One region of the Pseudoalteromonas sp. AWM4_233 genome, then DNA from elsewhere that is predicted to be linked to it. Evidence: predicted binding sites of a transcription regulator. Region 1 holds the regulator's gene; the other holds the start of a gene.
The links. Region 1 encodes FliA, which starts transcription of late flagellar genes. Its sites were predicted from a motif close to CTAAAGNTNNNNNNNNNNNNGCCGATA; they were not measured.

Region 1 (12,774 bases):
TTTGTTTTTAATGGCCATTTGATGATGATCCAAATGGTGTTATACAGCTTTGAAAGTATCCCTATCGGTCAGTTTACTTGGTCAATTGATAATTATTGGCAAATCGTGAATTGGGGAGGGTGGATGTTTGCAACAGCCTTGGCACTTTCTCTTGCTCCCTTAACCGCGATGTTAGTGATTAATCTTTCATTTGGTATTATCACTAGGGCTTCACCCCAAATGAATATTTTCGCGGTTGGTTTTGCATTTACGCTTGTTGCTGGTTTAATGATTATATGGGCGACTCTGGGTAACTTCATTGTGCAATATGAATTTCAGTGGCTTAAAATGACAGAGTTACTTTGTAATTTAATTGGCTGTACGGTGTAGAGAATGGCTGAAGATTCTGGTCAAGAGAGGACCGAAGAACCCACAGATAAAAAAATAAATGAGTCTCGTAAGAAAGGGCAAGTTGCCCGTTCAAAGGATCTTGGCACTACTTTCGTGCTGATCTTCTCAGCGATTGCTTTATTAATGTATGGACCTGCAATCGCGAAAGGCCTCTATAACATTATGGGTCGTGGGCTAACATTGAATCGAAATGAAACTTACGACACCACGAAAATGTTCTCTGTTTGGGGAGAAATGTTTTCTGAGTTATTTTTTCCGATGGCTATGTTTGTATTTATCATCACAATCGCAGGTATCGTTGGGAATACTTTGCTGGGAGGCTTTAACTTCAGTTGGCAAGCAGCTGCACCCAAGGCAAGCAAGATGTCTCCTATGAAAGGGATCAAGCGTATGCTGGGTCCTCAAGCAGCCATAGAGTTAGTGAAAGCTATTCTTAAATTTGTATTGGTTGCTGGCTTCGCAATTTTATTAATACAAATGTTTTTTTATGAAATTCTACACTTGAGTATTGAGCAGGTCCCAAGTTCAATTATTCATGCCCTAGAAATTCTGGCTTGGATGTTTTTGGCGCTTAGTTGCACAATGATAATCATCTCAGCAATAGATGCGCCTTACCAAAGCTATAACCACCACAAGCAACTAAAAATGACGTTGCAAGAAGTGAAAGATGAGTACAAAAACTCAGAAGGTGATCCGCAAATAAAAGCGCGAATTCGACGAACACAACGCGAAATGTCACAAAGGCGCATGATGCAGGATGTGCCAGATGCCGATGTCGTTGTTACAAACCCGACTCACTATTCAGTTGCGCTTAAATACGACACAGAAAAAGCAGGAGCACCGATTGTGCTTGCTAAAGGTGTTGATGAGTTAGCAATGCAGATAAGGAAAATTGCTAAAGGTAATGAGGTCCCTATTGTTGAGTCTCCCGTCTTAACACGCTCACTCTATCACACCACTGAAGTTGGCGATCAAATTCCAGATCAACTTTTCACTGCCGTGGCACAAGTTTTAGCCTATGTATTTCAGCTAAAACGTTATCAAAAAGGTCGTGGAAGAAGACCAACAAAGCTCAGTAATAACTTGCCTATCCCAGATGATGTAAAACATTAAATCCTGTAAATTTATTGGCTCACTAATTGCTTTATTAGACCAGTGTCAATATTTTGTAGTTGTTAAGTTATGGATTTTAAAGCAGTTTTACAAGGTCTTAATGAGAATAAAAAAGACTATGCAAAAGGGGTCGGAACACCATTATTAGTGCTTGCGGCTTTGGGCATGGTAATTTTGCCTTTACCTCCATTCCTTTTAGACATCTTATTCTCTTTTAATATCGCTTTGGCTTTGGTGGTATTACTCGTTACTGTTTACACAATGAAACCACTAGAGTTTGGCATGTTTCCAGCGGTTCTACTTATTGCAACCATCATGCGATTAGCGTTGAATGTAGCCAGTACTCGTGTTGTATTACTAGAAGGCCACAATGGCGGAGATGCTGCTGGTAAGGTAATTGAAGCGTTCGGCTCTGTGGTTATTGGCGGTAACTATGCCGTTGGTCTTGTTGTCTTCTTAATCCTGATTATTATCAACTTTGTAGTTATTACCAAAGGTGCTGGTCGTATTTCTGAAGTGTCAGCACGTTTCACTCTAGATGCCATGCCAGGTAAACAGATGGCAATTGATGCTGATTTAAATGCTGGTTTTATCAGTGCAGATGAAGCACGCAAACGCCGCGACGAAGTAACACGTGAAGCGGATTTTTACGGTTCAATGGATGGTGCTAGTAAGTTCGTAAAAGGTGATGCGATAGCAGGTATTGTAATCCTAGCCATCAATATTATTGGTGGTTTATTTGTTGGTATGATCCAACACGACTTAACATTTTCAAGAGCCATGGAAGTATATACATTACTTACCATTGGTGATGGCCTGGTTGCACAGCTGCCTTCTCTTTTACTTTCAATTGGTACTGCAATCGTCGTTACTCGCCAAAACGAATCTCATAACATGGGTGAGCAGTTTAAAACTCAGTTAGGAAATGAGAAATCTCTCTATATTGCTGCTGGTATCTTAATTACAATGGGTCTAGTACCTGGCATGCCACATATTGCATTTTTAAGTTTAGGTGCGCTTCTTGGTTACTTGGCTTATTACACGCAGCAGCAAAAAGCAAAAGCAGAAGAGGAGCAGGCTCAACAAGAAGCCAAAGGTGGAGATGTTGCAGCTAAACAACAAGATCAAAAAGAGCTTGGCTGGGATGATGTTCAACCGGTCGATGTGATTGGCTTAGAGGTTGGCTATCGTTTAATTCCATTAGTTGATCAGGCTCAAGGTGGTGAGCTTTTAAGCCGCATTAAAGGTGTTCGTAAAAAGCTTTCACAAGAGCTTGGCTTCTTGGTTCCTCCAGTGCACATCAGAGATAATCTTGAATTAGATCCAAATGAATACCGTATCACCCTTATGGGGGTAGGTTCAGGAAATGGCGAATTAAAACATGGTGATGAATTAGCCATAAACCCTGGGCAAGTATTTGGCCCAATCAATGGCGTAGCAACGACTGATCCTGCCTTTGGTTTAGAAGCTGTTTGGATTAAGCCGGAGCAAAAAGACGAGGCGCATTCATTAGGTTACACTGTTGTAGATGCAGCGACTGTTGTCGCAACTCATATTAGTCAACTGCTTACAAATAATGCCTCATTACTACTAGGGCATGAAGAAGTACAAAATTTATTAGATATGCTTGCTAAGTCACACCCTCGTTTAGTAGAAGGCTTAGTTCCAGATATTCTACCTCTTACTACGATTGTTAAAGTGCTGCAAAACTTACTGAATGAAGGCGTTGCAATTCGTGATATGCGCTCGATTGTTCAGACTCTTGTTGAGTATGGCCCACGCAGTCAAGACCCAGATGTATTAACCTCTGCAGTGAGAATTTCACTGCGTAGATTAATCGTTCAAGACGCTGTCGGCGGTGCCGACGAAATCCCTGTCATAACATTGGCGCCTGAGTTGGAACAGATGTTGCATCAGTCACTTCAGAACGCAGGTGATGAAGGGGCTGGAATCGAGCCAGGCCTTGCGGAGCGACTTCAAACATCATTAAGAGAAGCGCACCAAACGCAAGAAATGCTGGGCGACCCATCCATCCTTCTAACCTCAGGTATGTTAAGAAGTGTGCTTTCAAGGTTTGTCAAACATACGATCCCAGGTCTTCGAGTGATGTCATATCAAGAAGTACCAGATGAAAGACAAATTAAAATTGTAAGCTCAGTTGGACAATAGATAGGAATTAAGGGGTTGTAACATGAAAATTAAACGTTTTTTTGCCAAAGATATGCGCACAGCACTGAAAGAAGTAAAAGAAGAGCTTGGCGCTGATGCTGTGATTATGTCGAACAAGAAACTGGCAGATGGTGTAGAAATTGTTGCAGCCGTAGATAATGATAGAGCGCCAGAAGCACCCGTTGAGGCGCCACAAGTAAATACAGCGCCTGCGCAGCTCCAAGCTACACAACCGCGCTTTGTTCGCCCTGAACCGCAGCGTGCAAAACCAGAGCCTCAGGCTCAAGTTGCTGATAGTTTACAGGCACTATTAGACAGGCAAGCGCCGAAGCCCCGTTCACCTGAGCTTGCTTCTATGTTCTCTCAATCTGGCATTAATACCGAAGAAGTATTTAAGCCTCGTCAAGCGACTGAAGAGCGATATGAGCGTCCAACCTCAACGCAAAATTTCAGGGCTGAGTCAAATGTTAAAACTCAACAGCAAGCGCAATCATGGAATTTTGATGATGACCTCGATACAGGCTTTGCTGATGATTTTGAGCCTGCGCCTAAAAAAGTCGATGAAATGGCAACCATGAGAGAAGAAATGAATGCCATTCGTCAATTACTTGAACATCAAGTTTCAGGCTTAATGAAGCAAGAAATGGAAAGAAGAGACCCAACGAGAGCGTGTTTAGTTGACCGTTTACAAGGTATGGGCGTTGATAAAGAAGTTGCTGAACAAATGGCTTGCTTCATCCCTGATGACGTTTCTCGTAAAGAAGCTTGGAATTCATTGCTTGAAATGGTAGCTAATCAAATGCATACAACCAACAACGATATTCTTCGTCAAGGTGGTGTATATGCATTAGTAGGTCCAACTGGTGTAGGTAAAACAACGACAGTCGCTAAACTTGCTGCATTAGGCGCGCAGAAATACGGTGCAGACAAAGTTGCGTTAATCACAACTGATACTTATAGAATTGGTGCTTATGAGCAACTGGCAACTTACGGCAGAATTATTGGTTGTCCAGTCAAACAAGTAAAAGATGCCAATGAATTAGCAGAAGTTTTATATCATTTACGCAATAAGCGTCTAGTATTAATAGATACTGCGGGTATGAGTCAAAGAGATATCCGTTTAACAGAACAACTTAATACGTTAATGAGAAGCTCTAGAGTCGATATTAGAAGTTATTTGGTTTTAAGTGCAACATCGCAAATGCATGTACTGCAAGAAGCGGTTCGTCACTTCCAAAAAGTGAATTTAAGTGGTTGTATTTTTACAAAACTTGATGAATGTCTAAGTTTAGGCGAGATTATTAGTATTGCGATTCAAAATCGCTTGCCAATAGGGTATCTTACTAACGGTCAACGAGTGCCAGAAGACATTCGTGTAGCAAATGCTCATAAAATGGTCAAAAAGGCTGAGCAATTGTATTTAAAGAGAATAAAAGCACAACATTCGCGACGTGTACCTGTAGCGTCTCAGACAGTAGGAATGTATGATTAACACAGTATTAGATCAAGCAAGTGGCCTGCGTAGAATGAATCAAAATGGCAACCATGGCGTAAAAGTAATTGCAGTAACGGGTGGTAAAGGAGGGGTTGGTAAAACCAATGTCTCATTAAATACGGCTATTGCACTTGGTCAGCAAGGAAACAGAGTGCTCGTCTTAGATGCTGACTTAGGTTTGGCAAACTGTGACGTGATGCTTGGTTTAAGAGTAGAAAAAAACCTGTCTCATGTCCTTTCGGGTGAGTGTGAGTTAGATGAGATCTTAGTTGAAGGTCCTGCTGGTATTAAAATTGTACCGGCTACCTCAGGATCGCAAAATATGGTTGAATTGACACCTGCAGAGCATGCAGGTCTCATCCGCGCATTTAGCGAGCTAAATACAGAATTTGATATTTTAATTGTCGATACCGCAGCGGGTATTTCAGACATGGTTCTTAGTTTTTCTCGCGCAGCACAAGATGTGATGGTCGTTGTGTGTGATGAACCGACCTCAATTACAGATGCTTACGCACTTATCAAGGTGCTTAGTCGTGAACACGGTGTTTACCGTTTTAAAATTGTTGCTAACATGGTTAGAAGCTTACGCGAAGGGCAGGAGCTTTTTGCTAAACTTTCGAAAGTTACTGACAGATTCTTAGATGTTGCACTAGAATTAGTTGCAACCATTCCGTTTGATGAAAACATGCGTAAATCTTCTCGCCGTCAAAAAACCATTGTTGAGTTATTTCCAAACTCTCCGGCAGCGGTTGCATTTAGAGGGTTAGCGAGTAAAGCAGTTAAATGGCCAATACCACATCAACCTTCTGGTCATTTAGAGTTTTTTATTGAACAGCTAGTCAACGGATAACTATGTCGTCATCGATGGGTAAAGCGATGGGCTATCAAACTACAGACAACCTTAATAGAGTGATAGAGCGTCATACCGGTCTTGTCAAAAAAGTGGCGTGCCATTTGTTGGCACGTTTACCAGCAAATATTCAGTTAGACGATCTTGTACAATCAGGCATGATAGGTTTGATTGAAGCCAGTAAAAACTTTGACGCAAGTAAGGGTGCAAGTTTTGAAACTTTTGCGGGGATCAGGATCCGAGGCGCGATGTTAGATGAAATTCGCCGTGGAGACTGGGCACCAAGAAGTGTACATAAGAATAGTCGTATGGTTGCTGAAGCAATTGCTAATCTAGAAAGCGTCCTAGGTCGAGAGCCAAAAGACACTGAAATTGCTGAAAAACTTGATATTACTCTGGATGAGTACCATCATATTCTACATGATGTGAATGCAAGTAAAATCATTGGAATTGAAGATTTGGGGGTTGATGAAGACGTAATCACTCCTGTTAACAATGATTTAGCGCTAGACAAACCGTTCAATAACGTTAAAAATGAACGCTTTAACGAATCGTTGCTAACGGCGATTCAATCGTTACCCGAAAGAGATGCGCTAGTCTTATCTCTTTACTATAACGATGAAATGAATTTAAAAGAAATAGGGCAAATACTCGATGTAAGTGAATCTCGAGTAAGCCAAATTCATGGGCAGGCAATGATCAGGCTTAGGGCTAAAATCAATGACTGGGTCAATTAGAGTAATAATAATAGGTTCAAACCTCACTGGAGGATGTTTTGGATAAAAACATGAAAATTCTTGTGGTTGATGATTTTTCTACGATGAGAAGAATAATCAAAAACCTGCTTAGAGACTTAGGTTTTACAAATGTACAAGAAGCAGACGATGGCAGCACAGCTTTGCCTATGCTTCAAAATCAAGAATTTGACTTCGTAGTCACGGACTGGAATATGCCAGGTATGCAAGGTATCGATCTTCTTCGTGCTATACGTGCAGATGACAGTCTTAAGCATATTCCAGTACTTATGGTGACGGCTGAAGCGAAAAAAGAGCAAATTGTTGCTGCGGCGCAAGCTGGTGTAAATGGTTATATTGTAAAACCTTTCACTGCTGGAACACTTAAAACAAAACTAGAAAAAGTGTTTGAACGTTTAGGCTAGATAATTAAGAAGGAGAGGCGGATGTCAGCACCTTCTGTGCCTCAAATAACACTTGAGCAAGCTAAGCAACTTGTGACTTATCTTGAGCAAGGCGAGCAAGATAAAGCAGATAAGTTAATCATGGAGGCTGCAAGTAAGGAGCAATCTGAGCTTTTTGCTGAAGTGGGCAAATTGACCCGTCAACTACACGAGTCATTGAAAAACTTTGAGCTTGATACTCGTATTTCTGATTTGACGACAGAAGCCTTACCGGATGCTAAAGAACGTTTGAATTATGTCATGGAAATGACAGAAAATGCAGCCAATAAAACGATGGATGCAGTTGAAGCAAGTCTGCCTCTCGCGCAACAGCTTGCAGACGATTTATCTGATATAAAGCCAACTTGGGATAGACTCATGAGACGTGATATCCAGCTTGGTGAATTCAAATCTCTTTGTCATGATTTAGATAAGTTTATGCAAGGCTCACAAGCAACTACGGATGAACTTCAAGGGCATATGACAAATGTTTTAATGGCTCAGGATTATCAAGACTTAACAGGTCAGGTCATTCGACGTGTTATCGAATTAGTTAGAGAAGTAGAAGACAGTTTAATCCACTTACTAACTGTATTTGGTACAGCAGAAGAACCTCAATCAAAACAAAAAGAAAATATTGAAGAGGTTCAGATTGCTGAAATGGATCCTGCAGAGTTATCAGGACCAGAAGGTCCGATAATGAATGCTGAATCTAGAGAAGATGTCGTATCTAATCAAGATGAGGTCGACGATTTATTGTCGAGCTTAGGCTTCTAATAGGAGAGTGTGTACATGAGCTTTGAAGTCGATGAAGATATATTACAAGACTTTCTTGTTGAAGCTGGTGAAATATTAGAGTTGTTATCTGAGCAGCTTGTTGAGCTAGAAAATAACCCTGAAGATAAAGAATTATTAAATGCAATCTTTAGAGGCTTTCACACTGTAAAGGGTGGTGCAGGCTTTTTGAGTATGACTGAGCTTGTAGACGCATGTCATGGCGCGGAAAACGTTTTTGATGTGTTAAGACAAGGGCAACGCTCTGTTTCTCCAGAACTGATGGACGTCATTCTTCAGTCCCTAGATACCATCAATGAAATGTTCGCACATATTCAAAATCGTGAGCAACCAGATCCTGCAGACCCAGCATTACTTGAAACACTTCATCAATTGAGTAAGCCTGAATCAGAAGACGAACAAATTTCTATTCCAAATTCAGAACCAGACCCTGTTGTTGAGGATGCTCCTCAAGCAGACTTATCTGCTGATGATATTCTTTTTGATATTGATACCGATGAAGTTGCTGGTGAATCTGCCTCAGATAGCATCGATGAAATAACAGAAGATGAATTCGAAAGCTTACTTGATGAGTTACATGGGGCTGGTAAAGGCCCAGCTGTAGAGCAAACTACTTCAGCGGCTTCAACTGCTTCAAACTCAGATGATGGTGATATTACTGATGATGAGTTTGACAGTCTTTTAGATGAGCTTCATGGCGTTGGCAGTTTCGGTTCGATTAGTTCACCTCCTCCAACAAGTACAAACACTAGCACTAGCCAAGCCCCTTCTTCACCAACTCCAGCATCCCCTTCGAGTGATGATGAAATAAACGATGAAGAGTTTGAGGCATTGTTAGATGAGCTTCATGGTAAAGGTGGTGCGCCAAAATCTTTAGAAGGGGCTGATTCCAACAAGCCTGCTCCAAGTATTGAACCTAAGCAGCCCGAACCTGTTATAACTAAACCAGTTGCTAAACCAAAACCGGCACCTCAACCAGCAAAGCCAGCTTCTTCACCAGCTCCAGCTGCAAAAGCGCAAAGTGCACCTGCATCGGCCAAAAAGCCCCCTGCGCCTCAAGCTGAGACGACCGTCCGTGTTGACACTAAGCGTCTAGACCAAATCATGAATATGGTCGGTGAACTGGTACTAGTCAGAAACCGCCTCGTTAGTTTGGCAAATAACTCTAGCAGTGAAGCTATGGGTAAGGCGATATCTAACCTTGATGTAGTTACCGCAGATTTACAAGGTGCGGTAATGAAAACACGAATGCAGCCAATTAAGAAAGTGTTTGGCCGATTCCCTCGTGTTGTTAGAGACTTAGCACGTAGTTTAAAGAAAGATATTAATCTTATTCTTGAAGGTGAAGAGACCGATTTAGATAAAAACTTGGTTGAAGCACTTGCAGATCCACTCGTTCACTTAGTTAGAAACTCAGTTGATCATGGTATTGAAATGCCAGATGTTCGTGAGGCATCAGGCAAACCTCGCACAGGTACAGTGACGCTCTCAGCCTCTCAGGAAGGAGACCATATTCTGTTGACCATTAAAGATGATGGTGCAGGGATGGATGCTGAGAAACTGAAAAAGATTGCGATAAATAAAGGCGTTATTGATTCGGACCAAGCAAGTCGATTATCTGACACTGAAGCTTATAACTTGATTTTTGCTCCTGGCTTTTCAACAAAAGAAGAAATTTCAGATATTTCAGGCCGTGGTGTTGGGATGGACGTAGTTAAAACGAAAATCACTCAACTTAACGGCTCTGTTAATATTCAATCAGAGCTCGGTGTGGGTACTATCCTTGAGATTAAAGTGCCTCTTACACTGGCTATTTTACCAACCTTAATGGTTGTAGTTGGCGAGCAAACATTTGCTTTACCTCTTGCTGGTGTAAGTGAAATTTTCCACTTAGATCTGACAAAAACAAATGTAGTAGATGGCCAGCTAACGATCATTGTGCGTGAAAAAGCAATTCCTTTATTCTACTTAGAGCATTGGCTAGTTAAGGGTGCCGATAGATCAACGAAGAAAGCCGAAGGTCATGTTGTTATAGTGCAGATAGGTACTCAACAGGTTGGCTTTGTGGTTGACTCTCTCATCGGCCAAGAAGAAGTTGTGATCAAGCCATTAGATGCATTATTGCAAGGTACTCCTGGCATGGCAGGTGCGACAATCACTTCAGATGGTGGCATAGCATTAATCTTAGATGTGCCAAATATGCTAAAACACTATGCAGGTAAATAACCTGAGATAGCAAAACAGTTAAAAGGTGGTGCGGATGCACCACTTTTCGTTCTTAAGAATTCATAGAGTATGCCAATGGCAGTAAAAGTTTTAGTTGTAGATGATTCAAGCTTTTTTAGGCGTCGAGTCAGCGAAATTTTAGAGCAAGATAGTGATATTAAGGTAATTGACTTTGCTGTTAATGGGCAAGAGGCGGTTGAAAAAGCGGCTTCATTACGTCCAGACGTTATTACTATGGATGTAGAAATGCCTATTTTAGACGGAATTAGTGCCGTAAAAAAAATTATGCAGGCTAACCCTACGCCAATCCTGATGTTTTCTTCACTAACTCGAGAAGGGGCAAGTGCTACTCTAGATGCGCTTGATGCAGGTGCATTAGACTTCTTGCCTAAAAAGTTTGAAGACATAGCCCGTAATAGCGAAGAAGCAATTAAGTCTCTACAAAACAAGGTGAAAGAAATCGGGCGAAGAAGACTTCCTCGTTCAGTTAGCAGCTATTCGCGACCAGCAGTGAACAAGCAAGCGGCTACTCAATCACCGGTGGCAGACAGGTCTGCAGCAGCATCTCGCACATCAAGCATTGCTCAACCTGATAGAAGTTTTCAAAGAGCAGCTGTTCAGCCAGCATCAAGTTCAACTGCAACAGCTAAACAGTTCAAAGCGTCTGGAAAGCAATATAAACTTGTGGCAATAGGGACTTCAACAGGTGGGCCAGTTGCACTGCAAACCATACTAACGCAGCTACCTGCTAACTTTCCACACCCGATATTGTTGATTCAACATATGCCAGCTGCTTTCACACCCGCTTTTGCAACTAGACTAAATAGCCTTTGTAAGATAAAGGTAAAAGAGGCAGAACATGGTGATAAATTACAGCCAGGTGTTGCTTATTTAGCGCCAGGTGGTAAGCAAATGTTGGTTGAATCAAAAGGCGCAATGAAAACGCTTCGAGTTTTTGAGGATGATAGTGCAAGAGTGACCTACAAGCCGTGTGTTGATGTCACCTTTGCAAGTGCAGCAAAAGCTTATCAAGCTGATGTACTCGCGATAGTTTTAACGGGGATGGGTGCTGATGGTCGAGACGGCGCACGTTTACTCAAACAATCAGGTGCAACAATCTGGGCTCAGGATGAGCAGAGCTGCGTGGTTTACGGCATGCCTCAAGCTGTTACAAATGCAGGACTATCCTCTGAAAGCTTGGCTTTACATGACGTCGCAACAAGAATAAATAAAGAAATAGGTTGTTAATCTATTTGTTCAAGCACTAGGAAGTAATTGTTTCGTGAAGATCTGGACTGTAGCAAATCAAAAGGGAGGCGTTGGTAAAACAACGACTACGGTGAGTCTTGGCGGTATTCTTGCCAAGCAAGGCAAACGCGTTTTGCTTATAGATACAGACCCTCACGCATCTCTGACTTATTATTTTGGTATTGATTCTGAAGAGTTAGAAGTCAGTGTTTATGACATATTTGCTCGAGGGACGGCAATGGAGAGCGAGGAAATCCTCCAAGCTTTATGCCCCTCAACCATTGAAAACCTTGATATTTTGCCGGCAACAATGGCAATTGCGACGCTTGATAGAAGCATGGGTAATCGCAATGGTATGGGCTTAATCCTGAAAAAAACACTGGCGAAAATAAGCGAACATTACGACTATGCGATTCTTGATTGCCCACCTGTATTAGGCGTGTTAATGGTAAATGCTCTTGCAGCCAGTGAACGTGTGCTAATTCCAGTGCAAACTGAGTTCCTAGCGCTTAAAGGTTTAGATCGTATGATGCGTACCATGGAATTAATGCAAAGCTCTCAAGCAAAACAATATAATTACACCATCGTACCAACCATGTATGATAAGCGAACCAAGGCATCGTTAGAGGCATACAAAACATTGCTTGCCAATTACGAAGGGTCTGTCTGGCCCGGTGTTATTCCGGTTGACACAAAATTTAGAGATGCCAGTTTGGCACAGCAAGCGCCAGTTGAGTTTTGTCCAAAATCTAGAGGTGTATTTGCGTATAAAGCACTACTAGAGTATTTAATGAAGGGTAGTTAGAAGCTATATGAGTAAACACTTGTTTGCTAATGAAAAGGTGATGAAGCAGTATCTTGGCGCATTATTACAAGAAGATGAGCCTCAAGAGACTGCGCTTGCCCCTGTGGCAAAATTACTCGAGCGTGTACCTGAGATTACTGAGACAGAGTTAAGCCAACCAGTCAATAAAGTTGTACCAGATATCATTGAGACTCAACCTGCCCCGGAATTAGAAAGCCCTGAGGTTGTTGAAATCCCAGAAGGTGAGTCGAAAGATCTTGAGTTAACAAAAAATAATACTATTATCAAAGAAGAAGCTATTGTTGAACCAAGTTTAACAAGTGTTCAAGAAGAGTATGGTGAAAGTGAGTTTCAAGCACTATTTTTTGAAGTCGCAGGGCTAACTCTTGCTGTTCCTCTAAAGTCTTTAGGTGGTATTCACCAACTAGGAGAAGTAACACAGCTTTTCGGCAAACCTAAGTGGTTTAAAGGTGTCATGCTTAACCGTGAAGAAAAGCTAAATGTTG
Region 2 (20,200 bases), 2.5 Mb from region 1:
AATTATCAGCTTTTCCAAATTTTTAAAGAGCAATATTAATTAGCTATAAAGCTAACTAACAATCATCTGTGTGGACACTACGAACAAATCTGTTCTAAATCGTTAAGGAGGTGATCCAGCCCCAGGTTCCCCTAGGGCTACCTTGTTACGACTTCACCCCAGTCATGAATCACTCCGTGGTAAGCGCCCTCCCTAAGGTTAAGCTACCTACTTCTGGAGCAACCCACTCCCATGGTGTGACGGGCGGTGTGTACAAGGCCCGGGAACGTATTCACCGCGGCATTCTGATCCGCGATTACTAGCGATTCCGACTTCATGGAGTCGAGTTGCAGACTCCAATCCGGACTACGACGCACTTTAAGTGATTCGCTAACTCTCGCGAGCTTGCAGCACTCTGTATGCGCCATTGTAGCACGTGTGTAGCCCTACACGTAAGGGCCATGATGACTTGACGTCGTCCCCACCTTCCTCCGGTTTATCACCGGCAGTCTCCTTAGAGTTCCCGACCGAATCGCTGGCAACTAAGGATAGGGGTTGCGCTCGTTGCGGGACTTAACCCAACATCTCACAACACGAGCTGACGACAGCCATGCAGCACCTGTATCAGAGTTCCCGAAGGCACCAAACCATCTCTGGTAAGTTCTCTGTATGTCAAGTGTAGGTAAGGTTCTTCGCGTTGCATCGAATTAAACCACATGCTCCACCGCTTGTGCGGGCCCCCGTCAATTCATTTGAGTTTTAACCTTGCGGCCGTACTCCCCAGGCGGTCTACTTAATGCGTTAGCTTTGGAAAAGTTGTCCGAAGACCCCAGCTCCTAGTAGACATCGTTTACGGCGTGGACTACCGGGGTATCTAATCCCGTTTGCTCCCCACGCTTTCGTACATGAGCGTCAGTATTGACCCAGGTGGCTGCCTTCGCCATCGGTATTCCTTCAGATCTCTACGCATTTCACCGCTACACCTGAAATTCTACCACCCTCTATCATACTCTAGTTTGCCAGTTCGAAATGCAGTTCCCAGGTTGAGCCCGGGGCTTTCACATCTCGCTTAACAAACCGCCTGCGTACGCTTTACGCCCAGTAATTCCGATTAACGCTCGCACCCTCCGTATTACCGCGGCTGCTGGCACGGAGTTAGCCGGTGCTTCTTCTGTAAGTAACGTCACAGCTAGCAGGTATTAACTACTAACCTTTCCTCCTTACTGAAAGTGCTTTACAACCCTAAGGCCTTCTTCACACACGCGGCATGGCTGCATCAGGCTTGCGCCCATTGTGCAATATTCCCCACTGCTGCCTCCCGTAGGAGTCTGGACCGTGTCTCAGTTCCAGTGTGGCTGATCATCCTCTCAAACCAGCTAGGGATCGTCGCCTTGGTGAGCCATTACCTCACCAACTAGCTAATCCCACTTGGGCTAATCTAAGGGCGAGAGCCGAAGCCCCCTTTGGTCCGTAGACGTTATGCGGTATTAGCAGTCGTTTCCAACTGTTGTCCCCCACCCTAAGGCATATTCCCAAGCATTACTCACCCGTCCGCCGCTCGTCATCTTCTAGCAAGCTAGAAATGTTACCGCTCGACTTGCATGTGTTAGGCCTGCCGCCAGCGTTCAATCTGAGCCATGATCAAACTCTTCAATTAAAAGTTTTTGAATCCTAAGATTCGTGCTCAATGAATTCTGTATAAATTGACTATATAGTCACTCATAAGAAATTGAGACTCTAAATTTTTTTGCTCCTGAATCAAGAGCTGTTAGAACTCAATCTGTACGAGTGCCCACACAGATGATTGCTTCATATTTTTAAAGAACGGTGTAACTAACGCTTGGTTAGTTACCGCAGCCTTGCTGCGAAGTGGAGCGCCATAATAACGGCTTCACTTTTTATGTCAACACTTAATTTTAAAAAGTTATTTAAGATTAAGTTTTATTTGACTCGACATCGTTTTGATTTGCTTTTCAGCGTCTCGCCCCGTGTCAGTGGGTGCGCATTATAGGGAGAAATTAAAAGTGCGCAACCCCTTTTTTCAATTAATTTTAAGAAATGTGTTCAACCGCTCAAAAAGAGAACAAAAAAGACTTGTTAGAATAAAAAACGCTCTATTTACCAACTTTGAATAGCTAATTTCTCTTTTTAATTATTGCTTAAACATTTTAAGACGCTAAGATAGCAGCTCGTTTGTTAAATTATTGTATACTCATTGTATATTGGTAGATCCTTATGAACCCAACTCAACAAAAGTCTCTTTTTATTGTTTTAGCAATTGCGATAATCGGCTATTTTGCAGCTAATGCTCTTCTTGCAGACTCTTCTCTTAATCTTGGTGCTACTTTTTCTATTGGCACACTCATCGGTGGTTTCATTGCAACTGTTATGTCGACAAGTAATGCAACCACACAATCTGATAATGCTGAAGTAAAAACAAAAACGCTTTATGTAGGTAACTTACCTTACAAGGCAAATGAAAGTGTCGTTCGAGAACTTTTTTCTGAACAAGGCCGTGTATTCAACGTTCGTTTATTAAAAGATAAAAATACAGGTAAACGTCGTGGTTTTGGTTTTGTGGAAATGGCAGAAGCTGATGCAGATAAAGCCATTGCAGCATTGAATGAAAAAGAGTTCCAACAACGTACGTTGAAGGTTAGAGCTGCAAAACAAAAACCAGAGACACCTGAAGAAGCTGTTGCAAGTTAAAGATATAAACTTTTCACATCGTACCCTGTATTAACAGGGACCTCATTTAAAGCCGTTGCATAAAACTGTAGCGGCTTTTTTATTTCTATTTTACCTATACTGCCAGATAATAAGTGCTGAACTCTTTTTGCTATTGCAGTTCCGGAGTCGATTAATACACACTGCGTCTGATAAAACCCTGCTATTTCATACTTCAATATTGGAAAATGTGTGCACCCTAAAATCAGAACATCAGCTTGATTATCGACCTTAATAGCTGATAGCTCCTTATTAACACCCTCTCGTACATCTTCATTTAACCAAAACTTACGCTCTGCTAGCCTTACCAACTCTGTTGAATGGTAGAAACTTACTTGGCAATCACTAGCAAACTCACTCACTAAAGATTGCGTATACTGATTATTTGAAGTAGCAGGCGTTGCCAATAAAGCAATATGCTTTCTAATACTAATTTGTGCAGCAGGCTTTATTGCAGGTACCACGCCAACAATCGGAATTTGAGTAAACTGGCGAATATGTGCCAGTGCGTAAGTTGAAGCTGTATTGCAAGCGATCACTATTAAGTCAACTTCCCCAAAAAAATTTGAAGATATTTTATTAACGAGACTTGCCAGTCTATTTTGAATTGTTTCTTCAGTCTGAAGACCGTAGGGCAGTAAAGCATTATCCATTATGTAGGTATAGTCTGCCCCTGGTAGGGTATTTTGGATATGTGTTAGGACACTGGTCCCACCAATACCTGAATCAAAAACTAAAATGTGCGGCAAACTAAGACTCCTCTGTATAGAGGTGCAAGTTTGCCCGAGCCTATATAACTTGCCAAGTCACTTAAGCTGATTTCTCTGACTTATTATCAAGTTGATTGAAGAAGCCTTGCGCATAATCTAAAAGCTGAGCCATTCTTGCTTGTCCATCGTTCATCCAAGCCATGATATCTGGCAATTGCTGCTCAATGCCTAATGCTTTACCTTCTGAATGAATACTCTCTAATTGTTTATCTAGAGGTTGAAACGCTTGTTCTAACTCTTTTATGGGGTTGGCTTGTTGATATTGTGCAATTGCAGCGGTTGTTTTTGTCTGACGCAAATCCATCGTGAAGTTGGTAATTTGATCGCTCTCTATATTTAATGCCGATGCTTTTTCAAATGCATCGTCATATTCACCAGAGAAAAATGAATCACTGACATTGCGAATGTCTTTCATCATTTCATTTATGGCTTTTTGCTCTTCTTTATTAAGCTCGCCATTCACACTAATTGAAAAACTGACTTCCTCACTCGATTGCTCTGAAACAGCCAAACCATAATTATCACCGTTTTGAGCATAGCTGGCTGCTTGACCTTTTGAACGAGCATCACTCAGTGAAATAGTTACTTCATCGCCCTCTGCAGTTGTAAAACTATATTCTGCTTGATTCGACAAACTTGCATACTGTGCTGCACTGACCTGCATATAAGCAGGTTTAGGGTTAAATAACTCTTCTTCAAAATCATCGAGTCCTTTGAAAATGCCTTCTCGGGATTTTTCTATACCCTCTTCAATATCATCATTAAAAAGCGCACTTTCTTTTAACTCCGAAGTGGCTTCATCAATGCCCATTTGGACACCTTTTCGTGCAGCACCCAACATATCTTTTAAAGTGTCGTCATCTTTACCATCTGCTTTTGCTTTGTTCACTGCACCTTTGACAAAGTCGAGCACATTTTTAACGATAGCTTCGAAATCAAATAATGGTTTTTTCTCTTTCTCTGGCTTTTCAATGCCTAAAGCTTCTGCCAATTTATCATCTAATAATTTAGCTGCTATTTTACTCTTATCACCATGATAGCTATCTGGGTTTAAATGCATGGTCGGCTTAAAGGCAGCTTTATTGTTCGCCTTATTTGCCATAGCAGGATTAAGAAGCTGGTTAAGTTGTCCAATTTTCATGTTCTGTCTCCCAGAAATAATGGTAACCAAGCATATGCTCGGTTATTTTCTGCTTATCGGCAAAAATTAATGACCCTTGAGTGTTTAGTATAAAAAAACAACAAATTTTAGCGAGAAACTGGACAAATCACCTATGCCCCCTACAATAGCCGCTCTCGAATTTGTAAGGTCAGTTTAACTATGCCAGTCATCACTATTGATACCGCCACTTATGAACAGCAGCTTGCTGAAAAGCAAACGCGTATTAGTGCTCAATTTGCTCGCTTTAACGCACCAGAGCTTGAAGTCTTTGACTCAGCAAAAACGCAATACCGTCAACGTGCTGAGTTTAGAGTATGGCACGATGGTGACGATCTCTACCACATTATGTTTGACCAAGAGAGCAAACAAAAAATTCGCGTGGAAACATTTGACCCTGCCGCGCCGCTTATTAGTGAAATCATGCAAGTTATGATGGAGAAGTTACGTCATAACGAGATACTTCGCCGTAAGCTTTTCCAAATCGATTACTTATCGACGCTAAGTGGTGAGATCCTGGTAAGCCTGCTTTATCACAAACAGCTTGATGATGAATGGTTAGCAGCAATTAATGCATTACGTTCTGAACTTCAGAAAACCTATAAGATTGACTTTATTGGTCGCGCTCGCAAACAAAAGATTGTTTTAGGCAATGATTTTGTTACAGAGCAGTTGACTGTAAATGGCCAAACGTATCAGTACCAACAAGTTGAAAATAGCTTTACGCAGCCAAATGCGAAAGTAAATGAGAAAATGCTGGAATGGGCGCAAGACCTTTGTGCGCCACTGGAGAATGATTTACTTGAGCTATATTGTGGTAACGGTAACTTCTCAATTGCTTTAGCCGGTAGCTTTAATAAAGTGCTAGCGACTGAAATCTCTAAATCTTCGGTAAACTCGGCACAAATTAATATTGCAGCGAATAAGGTTAAGAACTTAGATATTGTTCGCATGTCGAGTGAAGAGTTTACGCAAGCGATGAAAGGTGAACGTCAATTCTCAAGATTAAATGGCATTAACCTTCAAGACTACAACTGCCAGACTATTTTGGTTGACCCACCACGTGCTGGCATGGATGAACTCACTTGTCGTTTGGTGTCTAACTACGACAACATCATTTATATTTCATGTAACCCAGACACACTAGAGCGTGATTTAGACATGCTATGCAAAACACACTCTGTATCTCGCATTGCGATTTTCGACCAGTTCCCATATACACATCATGTGGAGTCTGGTGTATTTTTACAGCGTAAATAATCCCGCTAATTCTTTTCAGCAATTGCCAGAGCAGTGACTAACTGTGGCAATTGCTCTTCACTAAAAACCTGTATACCAGCTTTAACGAGCTTTTCTGCAGTTAAACCCATTCCAACCACTTTAATTCCCTTATGCGACCCATCGTAAATAGTATTTCGACCACATGAAGGGCTAGATTCTTTCAACAACGCAAATTTAATTTGCTGCGCTTTACATAATGCGAGTGCTTTTTCAGCACCTAACTGAAATTCACTGGTGACATCCTCACCTGTAGTCGTGATCACCTTTTCGGCATTGATCTCTGCAGGCGGTCTGGGGGTTGGTAAGCCACCCGCAACTTCAGGGCAAAATGCAACAACTCGCTTTTCTTGCAACCACCGAGTCAGAATATCATTTGTTAGTCCTTTAGATTGCCCATCATAACGGACGGGTTGTCCGAGTAAGCAACTTGAAACCAAAATTTTATGCATGTCTTTTCCAATAAAAAAGCCTCGCAAGTGCGAGGCTCTGTTCTAACTCATAATTAATTATTTAGCAGCTAAATAATTAATTAATGCACTGATCTGCTCTGGAGTCGTCGTTTTTGACTCACGTAAACGCAGTTTATATTTACCATTTACGATAAACGTAGGCACGCCTGTAAGCGCACGCTTTTCAGACCACTTTTGTTGCATACGCGCCATTCTCGAAGTCTTAGTACGTACAGCAAAGCTTTTGTACATTTTATCAAACTTAGTAGCGTCTACGCCTTGTGCAACGAAGATGTCTTTCATATCCGCCAGTTCATTGATCTTATTACGCTTACCATGAATATGCGTAAAAATTGCAGCAATGATTTTATCTTTTTGAGGAAGCACTTCAGCAAGAGCTAAGCCTTGAGCCATAATCTTTTGTACTTCAGGGTCACGAGGGCCTGTGAAGTCTACGTGGCTCTTTTTAAACTTTACACCTTCATTCAGTTTAGGTTTTACCTGAGCGATCAAAGGTTCAAACGCATTACATGCAGGGCAGAAAAATGAGAAGTACTCTGTCACTTCAGGTTTCTTAGTACCACGCTCGGCAACCACTTCGTAGTGAACACCTTCTTCAAACTGAGCTGCGTTTGCAACTACAGGCAGCATGAGTGCCAGCGCAGCGGCTTTAATTAGCTTTAACATCTTATTCTCCGTATTATTTTGCTAATAAATGTTTAACCAATGCGTTGAATTGCTCTTGGCTCTTTAAACTGTTGGTATTTACTTTGTATTTATCACTCACGATAAATGTAGGCACGCCAGATAGTGCGCCCGCTTTTGAAAAACGATTTTGGTCGTCTTGCATCAGCTTTTCAGCCGCAATCACAGGCATACTTGCTAGTGCAGCATCAAACTGCTTTTCGCTGATACCATTAAGATCCAGTAGCTTTTTCACATCTTTAATGTCATTCAATGGCGCTTTTTTTACATGGATACTGTCGAAGATTTTAGCTGCAATTTCATCACCTTTGCCCATTTGCTTTGCAACGATATAGGCATAGCTTAAATTACTTTGTACTTGCGCAGGCAAACCACCTAAAAAGTTCACATGGCTTTTTTCAAATACAGCGCCTTCTGGCAAGCTTTGCTCTAATGCTTTAGCAACTGGTTCAAAACGGAAGCAATGCGGGCAGTAAAATGAGAAAAACTCAGTCACTTTTGCTTGCTCACTTTTTTGGGTGGTTAAAGTTTGGTAGTGCACACCTTCTTTAAAATCAAATTCTGCAGCCATGGCTAACAACGGCAAACAGAAAAATAGAATGGATAGTTTTAACGCTTTTAACATAGTTATTTCTCAATTTTTATGGAAACAGTTGTAATGCAGGTTCTTGTAACGCTGCAAGCTGTTCTTTCAATGCTAAGATCTGCTGCTCCCAGTATTTGTCTGTTGCAAACCAAGAAAAGTTCCGTGTAAATGCAGGATCTTCCCACCTGGCAGCTAACCACCCCATGTAATGCACCATTCGCATCGCACGTAGCGGTTCTATCAGTTGCAGCTCTTTTGCATCAAAAGAGTTAAATTCTTCGTACCCCATCAATAGTGTATCGAGCTGAATTAACTGCTCGTTTTTATCACCATTAAGCATCATCCATAAATCTTGGATTGCAGGGCCTGAGCGACAATCATCTAAATCCACTAAGGTCAGTGAATCGCCTGTGCAGAGAATATTGCCAGCATGTGCATCACCATGCAAACGAATAGGCTTATCGACATGATACATTTGCACTGTTTGCGAAATAACCTGTTCTAAAATAGTGTAAAACGCGGTTTCTAGATGTATAGGTACAAGCTTACTATTTTCAATAACTTCCTTGGCATCGAATAAGTAGCTCTGAGTATTAATACTCAGCCTATGCTGGAATGGTTTACTCTTACCAACTAGGTGAAGTCGTCCGATATAACGGCCAAGCATTTCAAGCTGATCTAAATTGTCGATTTCAAACTGGCGTCCACCGACACTTGGAAAAAGCGCAAATTTGTAGCCAGCATGTTCGAATAAGCTTTCGCCAGCTATTTCGACTGGCGCGACAATAGGCACTTCTTCATTAGCAAGTTCAAGCGCAAAAGCATGCTCTTCTTTTATTTGCGCCTCAGTCCAGCGTTCGGGACGATAAAACTTAGTGACATAACGCTTACCGTCTTCGGCTTTAAACTGATAAACGCGATTTTCATAACTGTTCAAAGGTAGCAAGCCTGTTTCAGGGTAAACCCCAATGCTTTCTATGGCATCCAAGATACGATCTGGATTTAAATTCGCAAAACTAAACTCGCTCATGTATTCCTCATTTGGCATAAAAAAAGCGGGGAATACCCGCTTTTGCTTGGTTTAATTAGTGTATCTAATTATTTGCCTTTAAAGAAGTTGGTAGGCTGTGATAATGATACTGTCGGGTCGCCTTTCACTTGAACTCTAAAGTGGAATTCAGTCACTGGCTTTTTAAGGTCATAAGGGTCAATGATCACAGAAAGTGGCACATTCATCGATTCACCCGCTTGAACTTCAATCGCCAGTTTGCCCAGCACATTAAAGTTATTTAGCCCCTCAACCGCAATGTCGTATTGTTGTGTTTGCTGGGTTTTATTGATGACTTTTAGGGTGTAAGTGTTTTCAACTAAACCATCGAAATTGACTCGATAAAGCTGATTTCTATCACGAATAATATCGAGTTCCATTGGCTTACGCATGGCAACATTAACGACTAGGGCAGCAATTAACACTGTCATGATTAATAAGTAACCTGCCAGCTTGCCACGGAATGCTTTGGTTTTATTATCTGGTGTTTCAAGGTTGCGCTCTGTGGTGTAAGAAATTAAACCTCGAGGATAATTCATTTTATCCATCACCCCATCACACGCATCTATACATGCACCACAGTTGATACACTCATATTGCAAGCCATTACGAATATCGATGCCTGTAGGACATACCTGAACACACAGATTACAGTCGATACAGTCACCCAACCCCATTTCTTTGGGATCTTGTTTACGAGAGCGAGGACCACGTGACTCACCGCGTTTCGCGTCATAGCTAACTGTAAAGGTGTCTTTATCGAACATGGCAGATTGAAAACGTGAATAAGGACACATATGTAAGCACATAATCTCCCTCATCCAGCCTGCATTACCGTATGTACACGCCGTAAACACTAAGATACTGATAACTGCATAACTTCCTGCGCTCCAGGTCAGTAAATCTGGCACTAATTCACGTATTGGAGTGAAAAATCCAACAAAGCTAATGGCGGTCCACAAAGAGAATAAAATCCAACTACTATGCTTTGCCGTTTTTCGCCAAAACTTATCAAAGTCCATTTTTCGACTATCGAGTTTTTTACGTTGATTAGCGCTGCCTTCAAACTTCTCTTCAAACCACAAGAAAATAAAAGTCCAAACGGTTTGCGGGCAAGTGTAACCACACCAAACACGACCATAAAACGTGGTCACCACAAACAGTGCAAATGCAGCGATCATAAGAAAAAATGCCAGCACCGTTAAATCTTGTGGCATCAAGGTTAACCCGAAAATATTAAACTTTTGCTCAAAGAGATCAAAATAAACGGCTTGATGACCCTCAAAATTAATCCATGGCATGAGCATAAACGCCAACATACCAATAAAACCTAAGCGCTTACGAAGTTGCTGGTGTAGCCCCTTAACTGCACGCACATAAATACGGTTACGAGGGTTAAACCTATCAGGCTGGAGCTCCGGCTTTTGTATTTTTACATCGCTCGGAATGTTTTTTACTTTTATTTGTTTGTCCATCTCGGCTCCTCATGGCTGTGATCGACAGGTACTTGCTACAGTGACCTTTTTATCTATAAGGATATTATATGCAAGCAAATTCAAGCTGGGTACAATTGGTTCAGAAATTATTGAATTTTCCTTAACCAGGGACGCGCTTATGCAGTGTTTATAACTTAATCACTTGCTTTTGAAAGCCCCATTTTATTACACTCTGAATTGTTTCCTCCTGTTTAGATCAATATTACGGTATCCAATGAAAAAGTTTTTGTTGCTTGTTGTTGTCATTTTGGCACTTTTTACTATCGAACATCCGGCTATTAAAGAGCCAAGAGAAGCACTATTAGGCGAAGGTGTGAGCTTACTGAGTGAACAAAGCAAAGTAGCGAGAAGCACTTCAGCTAAAATCGCCAGAACACAAATTTCGCAAAAACTAGAGTTAGATGAAACCGAATTAGAATATTTAAATGATGCGTTAGGTACTGATGATAAATTAAAGGCCTTCCACCTTCGTTACTGCAAAGAAAACGATCTTAATCTCTATTTTTATGGTAATAAGCTAAATGAGATCTGTAGAATTGCTGGCGAATCTATTTTTGAAGGAAAATCGTTGTAATGAAGCTAGATATTGATGCTTTTAATAAAAAGCGTGCCGCAGCATTTAACCAGCACAAAAATATACTTAAAAAACTGAGCAAAGGGCAAACCTTGTTATGCGAACAATGCGACAAGCCTCTGCTATTAGATCTAAATGGACAAGATAAGAATAAAGGTTTGGTAAGTTGTGCAAAAGGCTGCACAAGTATTGAATTAGAGCTGGGGTAAGTGCTCGCTTACCCAACAGTAGACTCTCGGGTTTTAGCCCTCTTCATCATACAAGCCACTCTCAACAGCGGCGTTTTCTACTAATTGCACATAAGCCATGGCAAATTCGTTCGCAATTGCATGTTGCTGATGACAAAAGCTATTTAGCTCAACATTATTAGCATCACAGTAAGCAGCAATTTGTGATTGCTCTAGAGCGAAGAAACCCAGTTGCTCTGTGCTACTGATCAATGCTTGTTTAAGCTCATCATTTAAAACTGCACTATTAATTAGCTCAGCATAAAAGTGCTCAATGCCCGCTAAAAAGCCTTGGCTCCATTGTTGTAGTTCTACAAAAGCTGATGACGCATAAGGCAACTGGAACTGGCCCGCAAAGACACGCTCGCTGATATCGTGATGCATTGCCATTAAAGCAAAAACATGCTCTTCTGCAATTTGCTCATCACCGCCACTGACGATCGTTAGCCACTGCTCCATTTCAATACCTGCTGGGCTGCAAATAATTGCAAACAGGTAGCCTTCACAAACAGCATAAGGCAGAGCCTGCTCTGTGCTAGATAAATAATCGATGAGCAACGTCTTATGTTGCTCTGTAAACGAAAACTCTAACATTACAAGTTCACCGGATAACGGCCCTGTGCATCAGGGCGCCCTAAGAATTTAACCGCATCATGTACTTCTTTCGGTAATGAGGCATCTGGCTTTACGTTACCAGCAACTTTAAATTGAAAGTTGTTTCCTAAAAGTACATCTGCCTGTAAACCCAATAGATTATCAGGCTGAACTACCGCAGCTAGATCACCCGACTTACAGTTTAAATCGGCGCCCAGCTCACCAATTGAGAACCAACCAGTTAGCCCTTCAACACGAACATTTGGGCTAAATACATCGCCTTTAATTTGCTGACAGTAAGGTTTGCCACTTTCAAACTCATCAATGTTAAAAATCACGCGACCCGTTGCCTTAACAGGTAATGGGAGGTTTAACTGTCCCATTAGCTGTTCAACTTCAAAACGCAGTACAGCATCTTTCAAGCTCGCTTGTTGGTCTAACAATGAAAGACTGAAATGGCTTTTTCCTGACATTTCTTCGCTCGCTCTCGGGTTACCCCAAGTTAAATCACCAGCAAGGTTGCCTGTTAGTAAAGCGATAGGCTCTAACTGCCAACGAACATTGAAAACCTGAACCTTATTGACGCGAACTTCACTGACTTGCCCCTGCCATATTGAGCCGCTCAAATTGCCAAAAGCCACATTTTTAGGCAAGTAACCCTGTGCGACTTGCACCGCAACTGATGCGGGCAGCTGAGATAAAGCAAAAGCCAAAAACGAGAAAATAAATAACAGAACTAAATAAACTTTTTGCTTCATACTACTTCTCTAACACCAATCGACTTACACGCACAAAGCCTGTGTCTTCACCTTGTGAAATATCTAGGTTTGCCACAGTGACACCATGTTGGTGTACCAGTTCGTCAAGCCAACCAACTAATTTATTAAATTCAACGTTTTCGATATTTACACGAAGACTGTCATTGTTTGGTTGCATCTGACTGATAACAATGCCATATCGGCCTCGACTGCGGTTCACTAATTGCGATAAATTGCCTGAAGCAGTGCGAGCTGAGTTACCAGCTGCTTTTAACTTGCCAATGCTTTGCTCAACAAATACTTGAAAGTTTTGCTCACGCTTTAGTTTTTGCTCAGCTTCAGCAACTGCCTTATTGAGTGGCTTTAATACTCCCATCACTAAAACGAAAACAATAAAAACAACACCCGCGATGATAAGTAAACGTTGCTCTTGCTCTTTTAGCGAGCCCCAGTAGTTGATTGCTTGTTGTTTCATACATCACCTCGCAATCTAATTTCACCAATAACAGCATCACCATCGTTATTTAATGAACCTTGCTGCACTGTTAAACCTTTTTGCTCAAGAATCGTTTTAACTTGACCAAACACTTGAAAGTCTTTGGCTTTTACACGAATACGCAATTCATTACGTTTATGGTCATAGCGTAAAGTCTCAGGCTGGAAATCTTTGACTTGGCTATAAACTGACACAAACTTGTCTGCCAAATCTAAGAAGCCACCTTGTTTGGTCGCAGAAATGGCTTTTAATTCACCTTCAATTTGACGTCTAAGTAGCGCTTCGCGTACTCGTTTATTTGGAAATGCTTGTTGATAAGTTGCAACTGCTTCTGCTCTTACTTTTTCGGCCTGATCTTTCAGTTGTACAACTTGAATGCCTTGAACAACCACAAAACCAAACAACGCCACTGATGCTGCAATTAAGCCTGACTGCCAATCTTTCCACCATTGTGGCGTACTTTTCTTTGCGGCAAAGATGCCTTGGCGTAAATTGAATGCTGTGCTGGTTAAATTTTTAGCCAATAATGCAAGCGGCAGTTCATATTCTGCCTCTTTTGCCACCTTAGGCGCCACCTCTGGCAAGGCATCAGCAGGACTATAATGAGAAATTTTTTCGACCGCTAGCGCATGCAAGTAATCAGCCCCCCAGCTTGGCTCAATCACACATGCATGCCACTGCCCTAAGCGACATAACCATTGACCATCAAGCTCTACAACAGCAAGTTCACTTTCTGCCTGCTCTGGCAGTAATAGAGCATCTGGCAGAACTTGCTTCGCGAAAATCTGATACTCATCTAAAGCTGCAAATAACTCAGCAAGTAAAGTTCGATCACATAAGGCTATATTAATGGTCGGTTTATCATCTTTAACGCTCGGCTCACCTATTGCGATGAATACATCATCAACATCACAAGCCAGTTGCTCTTCCAACATAAATGGCAGTGCTTGTTCTAGTTTTCTATTCCACTTTGTTGGTAGTTCAATGGTTTTTAACTGCACCATTGATGCAGAAAGCAATACGCTAGTTTCTCTACCTTGCGCTTTCTCTGTTAACTCAGCTAAATCTGATAGTTGTTTGTACTCACCACTGGCAATAATTTGCTGGTCGGTTGAGTAGACCAACCAATGTATAGCCTGTTTGGCGGATTGATCAATACGGATCAATAATTTTTCTGTCACTGTACGCCTCCAAATTTTCGCGCCAGTATGCTCGCTTGACCTTCTTTTATTTGAATAATTGAGGTCATTGTGAAAAGCCGTTCATCGAACATGGCTTTTGCGCGCAACTTGAAATAGTCACTATTTACGGTAAATAGATCGGTTACTTGCTTAATATTCTGAGCCCCTTGGGCGGTGGCTTCAGAAAGAAAATCTTCCACTTTGTCATACCCCTGCTCTGGACGTGCAGAGATGATACTTTGTGCATCTGATTCACTTAATCCATCGATTAGTGCACTCAGTAATAATGCTTGTTCTGGCAAAATGGTATTCACGTTAATTTTTAATTCTTCACTACCAGGGATAACACATACATAAGGGAGCAACTTTTCCATAACTAACGGGTTAAAGCCTCTGATCACACGTAATTCAGACACTGACGCAAATGCGTTATTTGCGGTTAAATAAGGTGTACGCAACGACATATATTCGTCTTCTTCTGCACCCGAGCGAAACGTGATGCTATCGGCGTCAAGCCAATCATATACACTGTCAGCCAAGGTTTCTTCACTCTCATCTGAAGGCAAGTCTTCTATGTTCTTCAACAGCTCTAAAAAGGCTTTATGCGCTGGATTCGTATCATTAATACTGGCATTTTGTGCCTTTGGTGCGCGCAGCGCGTTTAAGTTTAAACACGCTTGAAGATCGGTCACTTGCCCACTTAAGGTTCCATGGTCTACTGGGAAAGGAGTTTCTTCTAACGCCCAAGGTTGGCCTAAATGCACCTTCTCAGGGTCTTTTTTCTTGCTTTCTATCAGGACTTTTTTCACCAGCTCTTCTGCACCATAGCTATACCATTTTGCTTGCTGATGAGTTTGAATATTTTGTGCTCGCTGAACTTGGATCATTAAATTCGTGGCCATTTCAGCAGCAATAACGGCTGCAAGCGCGACAATAAACAAGACAATGATCAGTGCTGCGCCTTGTTGCTGGCCATGCTTATAGGTTAACTGGTTCATGGGCCAGTTCTCCCACTACCAGTGTTATTGCCGTTATTTGTGTTTGATGTACTGCTTGCCACTTTGCCATCACCCGGCGTGAGGAAAAAACGCGTGATAGGCTCCATTTCTTGCATTTTAATGGTTACAGAAACCGCTAAAGGCAGCGCTTTCTTTTCCCAATTTTCTTGCCATTTTTGTTTGTCGTCTAAGAATTCAAACTTTAAGTCTTCAATATTCTCTAGTATGACTTGGCTGCGAGGTTCTGTACCATCTAGTTGATCTACATAAACACGATAAAGACGCTCTAATTTATCATCAACCACACGATAACCCACAGCTTGCAACTCAGAGCGAGGCAATAGACTAATTGGATTTGTCCAGCCGTCGCGTACAAACGCGATGCCATCATATTGACTATCTAAATTGTAACGACCATGAAGAATATAACTCGGTGTAAAGTCGCCCGCTTCATTACGCGTTTCACGCTTGGTCATTTGGTTAAAATCTTGGTCCATCAAGCGAAAAGTCGTATTGAGCGCGTCTAATTCTGCAATCACTTCTTCAGAGCCTTGTTTAGCCTGAATCGTTGAATTTAATATCTGGTGAGTCGCCAACACCACAAAGCCGAGAATACCCAGGGCAATCATGACCTCAAGTAAAGTGAAACCACGCTGACGGTTTTTCTGAGGATAAGTAAATCGCATCGTTACTTACCCTTTAAAATGAATGTACTTAAGTCATACAAAGAATTTTTATATTCAGCATCGCTGAATACTTCAACTTGCACTTTGACAAAACTTGGGTCATTGGTTTTGGTGACTTTCTCTTGCCAGTACCAAGTCATACCAGCTAACTCTTCTTCACCTTTGTTGTTATTCTTACCATTCCACTTATCACCTTGTGCGCGGATCATCACCAAACGATTCTCTGCTACCCAAGATGCATAAGTTTGTTCTTCTAATGAAGCAATATGGGAGACATGTTCGCCTGTCACTTGCATGGCAGCAATACCTGCCATGGCACAGATCCCCAAAGCCACCATCACTTCTAACAGAGTAAAGCCAGCTGATTGCTTCTTCATACTTCAGGCTCCACTCTTAAATTAACAGGGGCGATAAACTCACCTTCAATAAAGTAACGCGCTTGTTCTGCATCTCTATCTGATAGCTCGACACTAAACTGAAACGCGCTCACTTCGCCTGAAGATAAAATTAATACTTGCGGCACTTTGAGCTTTTTTAACTCGAGCAAGCTTTCGTCATCACCGGTGCCCATTAATTCTCGCCAATTAGCTTGCTCAAGCAAATTGTCTTGCGACCAAGATAAATCTTCAATATTCAGATTAACTTTGTATTCTTTACCGAAGGTAATAGGTTCATATAATTCTTCAGCATCAAATACCGCCCACTTCTCACCATCGAAGACTAAAAATTCTAAGACATTTTTATCAAGGTGAAAGCCAAGCTCAATTTGGTTTAATACTGCAAACTCAGAGGCAAGATTAATTACTCTATATACTCTGAGCGCTTGTTTTTCTAATTCTTCGGCTTCGGCATCATCAAAGGTGTAACTCACCATCTTCACTGACATGGCGATGATCACAAGCACAACAAGGACTTCAATTAAACTGAAGCCCTTTGCTTTATTGATATTTTGCCCTAAGCCTAAACGCATACGTATTAACGCGCTTCGTCTTCGTCAGTCCAGTTACCTATATCGTCGTCAGTACCCAGTTCACCGTCAGGGCCCATTGAAAAGATATCAATTTTGCCCATTTCACCTGGACTAACTAACTGGTAATGGTTATCCCATGGATCTAGAGGTAGTTCTTTAAGATATCCACCTTCAGGGAAGCGGCGTGGGATAGGATCTATCGTCGTTTTAGTTACCAGAGCCTCTAGACCTTGCTCTGTGGTTGGGTACTTTTTATTCTTCAGCTTGTACATATTCATCGCATCTTCAAGCTGTTGAATATCTAAGCGTGCTTTATCTAAAGCAGCCTCTTCTTGCTGGCCCATAATGTTTGGGGCAACGATTGATAAGATCATACCGATGATAACCAGTACTACCATTACCTCTATTAGGGAGAAACCTGATTGCTTTTTCACAATGAATACCTCTTAAACTATATAATAGCTGTTATTTTTAAACTCTTTCTTTGACAATTAACCGATAGCATTGTTCATTGCCATAATCGGTTGCAGAATTGCCATAACAATAAACAACACAATAATGGCCATGGTAGCTATCATTGCCGGCTCTAACAGCTTCAATGATACACTGACCATGGTTTCAAATTCTCTATCTTGGTTATTGGCCGCTCGCTCTAACATTTGCTCTAGCTCACCAGACTTCTCACCACTGGCTATCATATGCAGCATCATAGGCGGGAATAACTTGGTTTGCTGAAGCGACGCTCTTAAGCTTGCACCTTCACTGACTCGAACTGCAGCTTCGGATACCGCTAATTTAATCTTCTCGTTTTCAAGTACCTGCCCTGAAATCTTCATACCTTCAAGTAGCGGTACTGCACTTGATGACAAAATACTAAGAGTACGCGCAAAGCGCGCTGTATTAGTACTTCGACTAATTTTGCCTAAACCTGGTAAACGTAATAATTGCGTATCGTACCAAAAACGAATCTTGGGTTTCAGTAGCGCCTGTTTGATGCCAATTGTTATAGCAACAATACCGATTAAACTTGGCATCCAATAGGCTTGTACAAAGTTACTTGCAGCCATTACCCACTCAGTGGTCCAAGGCAGTGTTTGTTTCGACTTTTCAAAGGTTTTCAAAATCTCTGGAACCACAGTACCAAGCAATACCGCCACAATACCAATGGCAAAAACCACAAGAATACTTGGATACACCATCGCCTGGGTGATTTGGCTACGCATGTGTTGGCGTTGCTCTGTGTAATCAGCTAAACGATTTAGTACTTCATCAAGATGACCTGACTTTTCACCTGCTGCCACCATGGCGCGGTATAAGTTATCGAACACATGAGGAAACTCTGACATACCATCAGCCAAAGTGTAACCCTCAACAACTTTAGAGCGCACCGACATCAGCATACGCTTCAGTCGGGGTTTCTCACACTGCTCTGCCACTGCCATCACAGCTGCTTCGACTGGTAATGAAGACTGGATAAGTGTTGCCAATTGACGGGTGATTAAAGCAATATCAGAGACCGAAGGCTTATAACCTGTAAACAGTTTAAACCCACCACCGGATTGCTGCTTTTCTTTCTCAGCAGCCGGCGCAACTTCTAAAGGCATCATGCCTTTTTCTCGAAGTTGTTGGCGGATCTGTTTCGCGGTATCGCCCTCTAAGATACCTTTCTTTTCTTTGCCCTTACCATCGAGCGCTCGATACTCAAACGCTGCCATGGTTAGCCTTCCTCACGGGTTACACGTAACACTTCTTCTAAAGAAGTTTGTCCTTGCAGAACCCGAGAACATCCATCTTGACGAATACTAGGACTGAAAGTACGAATATACTTTTCTACCGCCTGCTCACCCTTACCATTATGGATGAGTTCACGCACCGCTTCATCAACCACCAATAACTCATGAATACCGGTACGACCTTTATAGCCATTATAATTACATGATTCACAACCAACTGGACGGTAAATGGTTGTATTGCTGTCTTTGCCTACACCTAGTAATTCACATTCACGCTCATCGGCTTGATGTGGTTCTTTACAATCATTACACAAGGTACGGACTAGACGTTGAGACAACACACCTAATAGAGAAGAAGACAATAAGAATGGCTCTACACCCATATCTTCCATACGTGTGATAGCACCAGAAGCCGTGTTGGTATGCAGGGTCGACATAACTAAGTGACCTGTCAGTGATGCCTGAACCGCAATTTGACCCGTTTCTAAATCTCGGATCTCACCAACCATTACTACATCAGGGTCTTGACGAAGAATTGCACGTAAACCTCGGGCAAACGTCATATCAACTTTCGGGTTAACCTGAGTTTGGCCAATGCCTGGAATTTCGTATTCGATTGGATCTTCAACCGTTAGAATATTACGGTCTTTTGAATTGATTTGGCTCATACCTGCATACAGAGTGGTACTCTTACCTGAACCTGTTGGGCCGGTCACCAAAATAATACCGTGCGGTTTGGCAATTAACTCGCTGAATAACTCACGGTTACGTTCAGTCATACCCAAATCTTCTAGGTTTAGACGCGCATTATTTTTATCGAGAAGACGTAGTACTACACGCTCACCAAAGCTCGACGGCATAGTCGATACACGCACATCGACGGCACGACCTGCGATACGTAATGAAATACGACCATCTTGCGGGATACGCTTTTCGGCGATATCGAGCTTAGCCATTACCTTGATACGTGATACAAGTAGCGACGCGAGTTTTCGATTTGGCTTTAAAACTTCTTTTAAAACGCCATCTACCCTAAATCGTATCACCAAATCTTGTTCAAAGGTTTCAATGTGAATATCTGAGGCGCCATCTTTAATAGCTTCACTCAGCATGGCATTGATTAACTTGATGATCGGCGCATCATCATCAGCCGCTAATAAATCTTCCGTTTGCGGTAACTCTTCCGCTAACGAAAATAGATCGACTTCGTTGCCAATGTCTTCCATCATTTGCTGGGTTTCGGAGCTATCACGCTGATAAGCCTCTTCGAGCATAAACTCAAACTTTTCAGCTTCTAACTGTTCTAGCTTAAATTCAGCCCCTGCTACTCGGCGAATTTCAAGTAAATGAGCAACATTTAAATCACCCGTATAGAAAACTTTAAGACCGCCTTCTTTTTCGGCTAATAGCATATTTACACGACGCGCATAAGAAAATGGCAGCCTAAGGGATAGCTCTCGAGCCATCTCCTCAGTTGGTGCGTCGGCAAGCAATTCTGTGTGCTCGCTTTCTAGTTGATTGTTACTATCAATCATCTTTGCGCTCTTTCTTATTTTGCTCTTTTAAATACTGCTCATACGTTGGTGGCAATGTCAGTGCATCGTTCCACTCAGGTAACACTGGTGAATCTTCAAACGGCATCAGGTCGATACCATCTTCACGTTGCTTGTTCTGCTCGCCACGAATAAAGTTATACTTTGAATGACTTAATTCATTCATGCTGCGACTATCACGCAGGATCGTCGGACGAATGAATACTAGAAGGTTACGCTTACGCTTCGTT

Region 2: the regulator FliA is predicted to act here: its motif matches at 4,672-4,698, upstream of ACXAC4_RS15825 (DUF5610 domain-containing protein).

Annotation. Positions count from the first base shown of each region.
Region 1 is NZ_JBSWSZ010000001.1:996,319-1,009,092, forward strand. It holds gene fliR (flagellar biosynthetic protein FliR) at 1-369, shown strand, start outside; gene flhB (flagellar biosynthesis protein FlhB) at 373-1,503, shown strand; gene flhA (flagellar biosynthesis protein FlhA) at 1,573-3,672, shown strand; gene flhF (flagellar biosynthesis protein FlhF) at 3,695-5,164, shown strand; gene ACXAC4_RS04440 (MinD/ParA family ATP-binding protein) at 5,157-6,017, shown strand; gene ACXAC4_RS04445 (RNA polymerase sigma factor FliA) at 6,044-6,754, shown strand; gene cheY (chemotaxis response regulator CheY) at 6,793-7,176, shown strand; gene ACXAC4_RS04455 (protein phosphatase CheZ) at 7,198-7,971, shown strand; gene ACXAC4_RS04460 (chemotaxis protein CheA) at 7,987-10,215, shown strand; gene ACXAC4_RS04465 (protein-glutamate methylesterase/protein-glutamine glutaminase) at 10,291-11,463, shown strand; gene ACXAC4_RS04470 (ParA family protein) at 11,498-12,268, shown strand; gene ACXAC4_RS04475 (chemotaxis protein CheW) at 12,276-12,774, shown strand, end outside.
Region 2 is NZ_JBSWSZ010000001.1:3,485,685-3,505,884, forward strand. It holds rRNA gene ACXAC4_RS15810 (16S ribosomal RNA) at 104-1,636, opposite strand; gene ACXAC4_RS15815 (RNA recognition motif domain-containing protein) at 2,215-2,688, shown strand; gene murI (glutamate racemase) at 2,685-3,455, opposite strand; gene ACXAC4_RS15825 (DUF5610 domain-containing protein) at 3,517-4,617, opposite strand; gene trmA (tRNA (uridine(54)-C5)-methyltransferase TrmA) at 4,798-5,895, shown strand; gene ACXAC4_RS15835 (2-thiouracil desulfurase family protein) at 5,901-6,365, opposite strand; gene ACXAC4_RS15840 (thiol:disulfide interchange protein DsbA/DsbL) at 6,423-7,052, opposite strand; gene ACXAC4_RS15845 (thiol:disulfide interchange protein DsbA/DsbL) at 7,066-7,695, opposite strand; gene ACXAC4_RS15850 (serine/threonine protein kinase) at 7,712-8,686, opposite strand; gene ccoG (cytochrome c oxidase accessory protein CcoG) at 8,755-10,179, opposite strand; gene ACXAC4_RS15860 (hypothetical protein) at 10,415-10,774, shown strand; gene ACXAC4_RS15865 (hypothetical protein) at 10,774-10,983, shown strand; gene ACXAC4_RS15870 (UPF0149 family protein) at 11,017-11,595, opposite strand; gene ACXAC4_RS15875 (type II secretion system protein N) at 11,595-12,353, opposite strand; gene gspM (type II secretion system protein GspM) at 12,355-12,828, opposite strand; gene gspL (type II secretion system protein GspL) at 12,825-14,030, opposite strand; gene gspK (type II secretion system minor pseudopilin GspK) at 14,027-15,028, opposite strand; gene gspJ (type II secretion system minor pseudopilin GspJ) at 15,025-15,714, opposite strand; gene gspI (type II secretion system minor pseudopilin GspI) at 15,717-16,091, opposite strand; gene ACXAC4_RS15905 (type II secretion system protein) at 16,088-16,684, opposite strand; gene gspG (type II secretion system major pseudopilin GspG) at 16,690-17,118, opposite strand; gene gspF (type II secretion system inner membrane protein GspF) at 17,176-18,399, opposite strand; gene gspE (type II secretion system ATPase GspE) at 18,402-19,883, opposite strand; gene gspD (type II secretion system secretin GspD) at 19,945-20,200, opposite strand, start outside.